2 regions of the Enterobacter dykesii genome follow, and region 1 is predicted to be linked to the other one. Evidence: predicted binding sites of a transcription regulator. Region 1 holds the regulator's gene; the other holds the start of a gene.
The links. The regulator sigma-54, encoded in region 1, starts transcription at its own class of promoters, with help from an activator protein. The targets are predictions, from matches to a motif close to GTTGGCACANNTTTCGCTNT.

Region 2: the regulator sigma-54 is predicted to act here: its motif matches at 1,775-1,794, upstream of F0320_RS13415 (branched-chain amino acid ABC transporter substrate-binding protein).

What each region holds. Positions count from the first base shown of each region.
Region 1 covers NZ_CP126604.1:4,015,894-4,019,745, reverse strand. Annotated here, with positions in the region: gene rapZ (RNase adapter RapZ) at 1-804, opposite strand, end outside; gene ptsN (PTS IIA-like nitrogen regulatory protein PtsN) at 850-1,341, opposite strand; gene hpf (ribosome hibernation promoting factor) at 1,424-1,711, opposite strand; gene rpoN (RNA polymerase factor sigma-54) at 1,734-3,167, opposite strand; gene lptB (LPS export ABC transporter ATP-binding protein) at 3,215-3,852, opposite strand, start outside.
Region 2 covers NZ_CP126604.1:2,791,438-2,795,289, forward strand. Annotated here, with positions in the region: gene tyrP (tyrosine transporter TyrP) at 1-838, shown strand, start outside; gene F0320_RS13410 (YecA family protein) at 872-1,540, opposite strand; gene F0320_RS13415 (branched-chain amino acid ABC transporter substrate-binding protein) at 1,966-3,087, shown strand; gene F0320_RS13420 (ABC transporter permease subunit) at 3,187-3,852, shown strand, end outside.

The DNA of each region.
Region 1 (3,852 bases):
GCGCGAGCGGAAATAGTCGGCCAGCTGTTCGGCGATATAAACCGAACGATGTTTACCGCCGGTACAGCCAATCGCCACCGTCAGGTAGCTACGATTGTTTGTCTCCAGCATAGGTAACCATAGCTCAAGGTAGCTTCGCGTCTGGTAGATAAAATTGTGTACTTCTGTGTGCCGGTCGAGGAACGCCGCCACCGGCTTATCCAGACCGGTCATTGGACGCAGCTTCGGATCCCAGTGCGGGTTCGGCAGGAAGCGAACGTCGAAAACGTAATCCGCATCAATCGGAATACCGTGCTTAAAGCCGAAGGATTCGAACACCATCGTCAGTTCGCGCTCGCGTTTACCCAACAGACGGGTACGCAGCATTTCCGCCAGCTCGTGAACGGACATCTCAGAGGTGTCGACAATCAGGTCGGCACGAGAGCGCAGCGGCTCCAGCAGGTCGCTCTCTTCATCAATAGCGCTCTCCAGAGAGAGGTTCTTGCTGGAAAGCGGGTGCAAACGACGGGTATCGCTATAGCGGCGGATCAGCGTATTGCGGTCTGCATCGAGGAACAGCAGCTGAGGCGAGAACGCGTCAGGCAGGTTGCTCATGGCCTGTTCGAAGATCTCTGGCGATTCAGGCATGTTACGAACGTCGATACTGACGGCGGCAGAGGTTTGTCTCTCCGCCAGCGTGCGGGCCAGGTCGGGCAACAACACGACCGGCAGATTATCGACGCAGTAAAAACCCATGTCTTCCAGGGCGCGCAGAGCAACGGATTTCCCCGACCCTGAACGGCCACTGACAATCATCAGCACCATGTTCCGTTTCTCCTCAGGACAACAGATGTGAAGGCCATCTCCTGGTTATGCATCATCCTGATTGCCTTCTGCTTCAGTGATAATTTGATAGAGCTCTTCATCACTTTGAGCCGAGCGCAGTCGACGGCAAATAGTTTTATCGGCCAGACGCTTGGCGACCAGCGACAGCGTATGCAGATGGGTTTTCGTCTGATCGGCAGGCACCAGCAGCGCGAAGAGGAGATCGACGGGCTGGTTATCAATGGCATCGAAGGCGATGGGCGTTTCAAGCTGCACAAACACACCAACGGCACGCAGGGTATCCTCTTCCAGTTTGCCATGCGGGATCGCGATGCCGTTGCCGATACCGGTACTGCCCATTTTTTCACGGGTCAGAATCGCTTCGAACACCACCTGCGGCGGCAGGCCCAGCTGTTTGGCAGCCAGTTCACTGATGATCTCCAGCGCACGTTTTTTGCTCTGGCAGTGAACCGCACTGCGGGTACATTCCTGGTTAAGGACATTGCTCAGTTGAAGAGCGGAATCGTTGTTCATCATAATTTCACCTAAGCGCTAACTGTACAAATGGCCTGTTGTGTTTCACAACAGGCCTTCCTGCACCCGTTAACTGCCCGGACAATTAGTGTTGTTTCAGTTTATCTTTATGTTTATTAAGCTGTCGTGCAAGCTTATCAATCAAGCCGTCGATAGCAGCGTACATGTCTTGCCCTTCCGCACTGGCATGCAGTTCACCCCCGTTAACATGCAGGGTGGCATCCGAGATATGAGTCACTTTCTCCACTTTCAACACAATATAGACCTGATTGATCCTTTCGAAATACTGCTCGAGTTTTGCAAACTTCGCGTTAACGAAGTCGCGTAAAGCCTCAGTAATTTCGACGTTTTGTCCAGTGATGTTGAGCTGCATAGTGTCTTCCTTATCGGTTGTGTCAGACCAGCTGTTTACGCTGGTTGGACGGCGGAATGGATAAAGACTCTCGATACTTCGCAACAGTACGACGTGCCACCATAATACCCTGATCGGACAGCATGGTGGTTAACTTACTGTCGCTTAGTGGCTTCGCGGGGTTCTCCGCGGCGATCAACTTCTTCACCAGGGCACGAATGGCCGTTGACGACGCTTCGCCGCCGCCCTCGGTATTCACATGGCTGGAGAAGAAATACTTAAGCTCAAATATACCGCGTGGACTGTGCAGATACTTCTGCGTGGTGACACGGGAAATGGTTGATTCATGCATCTCGACGGCCTGGGCGATATCCGCCAGTACCATCGGTTTCATATACTCTTCGCCCTGCTCAAAGAACGCCTGCTGCTGTTCGACAATACAGCGGCTGACGCGCAGCAGCGTATCATTTCGGCTCTCCAGACTTTTGATCAGCCATCGCGCTTCCTGAAGATTGCTGCGAATATATTGATTGTCGGAGTCGTTACGCGCGCTGGTGCACATGGAGGCATACTGCTGGTTGATTTGCAGACGAGGGATGCTGTCTGAATTCAGTTCAACGACCCAGCGGTCATTGTGTTTTCTGACCAGCACGTCCGGGATCACGTACTCGGGTTCGCTGGTCTGGATCGACTGTCCCGGGCGCGGATCGAGCGACTGGATCAGATTCACCGCTTCTTTCAGCACCTCTTCCTTCAGGCGCGTGACGCGCATCAGGCTGCGGAAATCGTGGTTGGCCAACAGATCCAGATGATCGCTGATGATTAAGCGCGCCTCGTCGAGCCATGGCGTCTCTTTGCTGAACTGAGAAAGCTGGATCAGCAGGCAGTCGCGCAGATCTTTTGCGGCTACGCCTACCGGATCGAAACGCTGGATGCGCTTCAGAACGGCTTCAACTTCCTCAAGCTCAATCTCGTCGTCGCCCATGCTTTCCAGGATATCGTCCAGCGTGACGGTCAAATAGCCGGTGTCGTCAACGGCATCGACAATTGAGGTGGCAATCGCGCGGTCGGTATCGGAGAAGGGGGTAAGTTCCACCTGCCACATCAGGTAATCCTGCAGCGACTGGGTGGTCTCTCCCTGATAGACCGGTAGCTCATCATCCTGGTAGTCTGCACGCGTACCGGAAGGGGTTCCGGCGGTGTAGATTTCATCCCAGCTGGCATCCAGCGGAAGCTCGTCGGGCATCTCTTTTTGTTCGAGTGCATCCGCGGTGTCGAGCGCTTCTGTATCCTGTGACTGCTGAGCGTCTACCTCGTCATGAAGATCGGTTTGTTCCAGCAGGGGGTTGCTGTCCAGCGCCTGCTGGAGCTCCTGCTGAAGTTCTAACGTGGACAGTTGCAACAGGCGAATTGCCTGCTGTAGCTGCGGCGTCATTGCCAGTTGTTGGCTGAGCCTTAATTGCAAACCTTGCTTCATGTTCAGAGCTTTTTTCTCCGGTTCGGCGTTACGTTACCTCTACCCTATCAGAGTCTGAAGTCTTCCCCAAGATAGACGCGCTTAACATGATCGTCTTCGAGGATCTGCTGCGGCGTACCGTGGGCGATCAGATTGCCCTGGCTCACAATATACGCGCGTTCACACACGGCCAGCGTTTCACGAACGTTGTGGTCGGTGATCAGTACGCCAAGCCCGCTGTCACGCAGGTGTTCAATGATGCGTTTAATGTCGATAACCGAGATCGGGTCAACGCCCGCAAACGGTTCATCCAGAAGGATAAATTTCGGGTTTGCAGCCAGCGCACGCGCAATCTCAACACGACGGCGTTCACCCCCGGAGAGGGCCTGACCGAGGCTGTCGCGCAGATGCTCAATGTGGAACTCTTCCATCAACTCGTTGGCACGATCCTGACGCTGTTCGCTGGTCAGATCGTTACGAATTTCCAGGACCGCCATCAGGTTATCGTAAACGCTAAGGCGACGGAAAATGGAGGCTTCCTGCGGCAGGTAGCCGATCCCGCGACGCGCGCGCGCGTGCAGAGGCAGAAGGCTGATGTCTTCATCGTCAATGATAATGTTGCCGGCATCGCGCGGCACAATGCCAACGACCATGTAGAAAGTGGTGGTTTTACCCGCACCGTTAGGGCCAAGCAGCCCCACGATTT
Region 2 (3,852 bases), 1.2 Mb from region 1:
CTTCTTTGCGCTCATCGGCGGCGGCGTGGTCTGCGTGGGGACATCGCTGGTCGATCTGTTTAACCGCTTTCTGTTCAGCGCCAAAATTCTCTTCCTGATTATCATGCTGGTGCTGCTGGCGCCGCACGTGCACAAGGTCAACCTGCTGACGCTGCCGCTGGAAAAAGGGCTGGCGCTTTCCGCGATCCCGGTCATTTTCACCTCGTTTGGCTTCCACGGCAGCGTGCCGAGCATCGTCAGCTATATGAACGGCGATATCCGCAAGCTGCGCCGCGTCTTTGTTATCGGCAGTGCCATTCCGCTGATCGCCTATATTTTCTGGCAGCTGGTGACGCTGGGCAGCATTGACTCCTCAACCTTTATTGGGCTGATGGCGCAACATGCTGGCCTGAACGGTTTTTTACTGGCGCTGCGCGAAGTCGTCACCTCCCCGCACGTGGAGCTGGCGGTACACCTGTTTGCCGACCTGGCGCTGGCAACCTCGTTCCTGGGCGTGGCGCTCGGCCTGTTTGATTACCTGGCCGACCTGTTCCAGCGTCGCAATACCGCGGCCGGACGGTTGCAGACGGGGGCCATCACCTTCCTGCCGCCGCTCGCTTTTGCGCTGTTTTATCCACGCGGGTTTGTGATGGCGCTGGGGTATGCGGGGGTAGCGCTCTCTATCCTGGCCCTGCTGCTCCCTTCCCTGCTGGCGTGGAAAAGCCGCCAGCAGCATCCTCAGCAAGGGTATCGCGTGGCGGGAGGAAAACCGCTGCTGTGCGTGGTGTTTTGCTGTGGTGTGGTGATTATTCTGGTGCAAGTGTTGATTGCAGCCGGGATGCTGCCGGAAGTGGGATAAATAAAAAAGGGGCTATCATCAGCCCCTTTTTTATTAGTGCAAACAGCAGCTCTTAAACTTCTTCCCGCTGCCGCAAGGACACGGATCGTTACGCCCGACCTTCGTGCCGTTCACCGTCGGCTTCTTCGCTTCCGGCTGCTGCGGGTTGTTTACCCAGTAGTTATACAGGCGCAGCGCCGCAGGCTGGATGCTTTCGATGCTGGAGATGTACTCCTCTTCGGACAGTTCATCAAGCTTCTCGCTGTTCTCTTCCGTCCCGTGCAGGGCAATCACGTCAAGATCGGCCTTCAGGGCTTCCGGCAAGGTTGACCAGTCCGTCAGCGCCACGCCGCGCATATAGCCATAGCACCACTCTTCCACCACGGTATAGCTCTCACCGTCCACGTCGTTATAACCGAACATCGGTTCAAACTGATCCGGGTACTCGCTCAGGCGCTCGGCAATATCGTTCATGTGCTTAAAGCAGAGATCGATAAAACGGTTCATCTCACGATCGTTTTTCCAGCGCGGAATGTACTTCTCGCCACCCCACACCGCCACCAGCCAGGCATCTGGCTCAACGACAACAGGACCGGAAAGCACTGCGGTAAGCATGCCGTCCAGTTCGGACACGTCAATCACGGACGCGTCGTCATGACCGTAAGACATTAACGTCTCTTCAAGCCACGCCATTTCGCTTTCATTCAATGGGCCTTCAGTCATCGCTGATACTCCTGCAAAAAAGGAAACGATCCTAACACATATCTCACGCCTCTCCGGGCTGAAGTTTAGGTCTTTATTGCTGCAAAAACGTGCAAATCGTGACCTTTGCACAACTTATGGGCTTTATTGTTAACGATATGTGATCTCCGCTGTAATTTCTTCTCCTCCCCTAAGGCGGCATAACGCGGCGCTCTATACTCAAACATGTCGCAAGCTCGTCAATGGGTTAACCATTCTGGCAACGTTTTTGCTTAACGTTCTTCGTGCGCCTCTGTGCAGGGAAATCTCGCCGTAATATGCAGGATGCCGTCTGTATCTTGTTCGTTTAGTGCATTTTGTTCTTGCTCGTGTTTCGGATTGGCTGCGCCGTCGGGCGTTCGGGTTTACGCCGTGGTGCAAAAACCTCTTTGCTAAGGAACATAATAATGTCGCTGAAATTAATCAGAACTCCTCTTTCTCTTGTGTTGGCCGGTTGCCTGGTGACGGCGTTTTCCGCCCGGGCAGATATTGTGATTGGCGTGGCCGGGCCGTTTACGGGTCCCAATGCGACCTATGGCGATCAGTACTGGCATGGCGCAACGCAGGCCGCTGAAGACATTAATGCCGCAGGCGGCATTAACGGCGAGAAGATCAAACTGGTTCAGGGGGATGACGCCTGCGAGCCCAAGCAGGCCGTCGCCGTCGCAAACCGTTTAGTTGACCAGGATAAAGTCAACGCCGTGGTCGGCCATTTCTGCTCCTCTTCCACCATGCCCGCCTCCGAGGTGTACAGCGACGCGGGCATTATCGCCATCACCCCAGGCTCGACTAACCCGCTGATCACCGAACGCGGCATGAGCGACATGTTCCGCATGTGCGGCCGCGATGACCAGCAGGGTCAGGTGGCCAGCGACTTCATCATCGACAAGCTAAAAGCCAAACGCGTGGTCATCATTCACGATAAAGACACCTATGGTCAGGGTCTGGCTGACGCCACCAAAGCGGCGCTGGCGAAGCGCGGGGTTCAGGATGTGATGTACGAGGGGTTATCCCGCGGTGAAAAAGACTTTAACGCGCTGGTGACCAAGATCGGCGCGCAAAAACCGGACGTCGTATTCTTCGGTGGCTGTCACCCGGAAGCCGGCCCGCTGGTTCGCCAGATGCGTGAACAGGGCGTGCAGGCGAAATTCTTCTCCGGCGACTGTATTGTCAACGAGGAGATGGTGACCGCCGCGGGTGGCCCGCAATACACCAACGGCATTTACATGACCTTCGGTAAAGATCCACGCCTTATTCCGGACGGTAAAGCGGTTATCGAGAAATTCCGCGCCGGTAAATTCGAGCCGGAAGGTTACACCCTTTACTCCTATGCCTCCGTCCAGGCCATAGCCGCGGCCTTCAAGGCCACCGGCGGCAAGGACTCTGCCAAAGCCAGCGAGTGGCTGAAAGCCAATTCCGTCGACACGGTGATGGGCAAAAAAGCCTGGGACAGCAAAGGCGATCTGAAAGTGTCTGACTACGTGGTTTACCAGTGGGACGACAAAGGAAAATATAAGGAAGTGCAGTAACGGGACGGAGTCACGCTCAACGTCGGCGGGTTTGCCCGCCGGCGCGTAATAAACATCAGGCTGCGCGGCTCGCGCAGCCTATAAAACGAGCGCGCTAAGATGAGTACATTCTTCCTGCAACAGTTAATCAATGGTTTAACGCTGGGCTCCGTCTACGGTTTAATCGCTATCGGCTACACCATGGTGTACGGCATTATTGGGATGATCAATTTCGCCCACGGCGAAGTGTATATGATTTCCGCCTATCTCTGCGCCATCGGCCTGGCGCTGCTCTCGTTCTTCGGTCTGCAGTCGTTCCCGCTGCTGATCCTTGGGACGCTGGTGTTCACCATCGTGGTCACCGGGGTGTACGGCTGGACCATCGAACGTATCGCCTACAAGCCGCTGCGCAACTCCACGCGCCTGGCACCGCTGATCTCCGCCATCGGGATGTCGCTTATCCTGCAAAACTACGCGCAGCTGAGCCAGGGTCCGCGTCAGCAAGGGGTGCCAACCATGCTGGACGGCGTGATTCGCCTGCATCTGGGCGACGGGTTCGTGCAGATAACCTACACCAAAGTGTTTATCCTGGTTGCCTCGTTTGCCGGCATGCTGGTACTCACCTGGATTATCAACCATACCCGGCTGGGCCGGATGTGCCGCGCGGTCCAGCAGGATCGTAAGATGGCCTCCATTCTGGGGATTAACACCGACCGGATTATTTCGCTGGTCTTTGTCATCGGCGCGGCGATGGCCGGTCTGGCGGGGGTGTTGATCACCATGAAT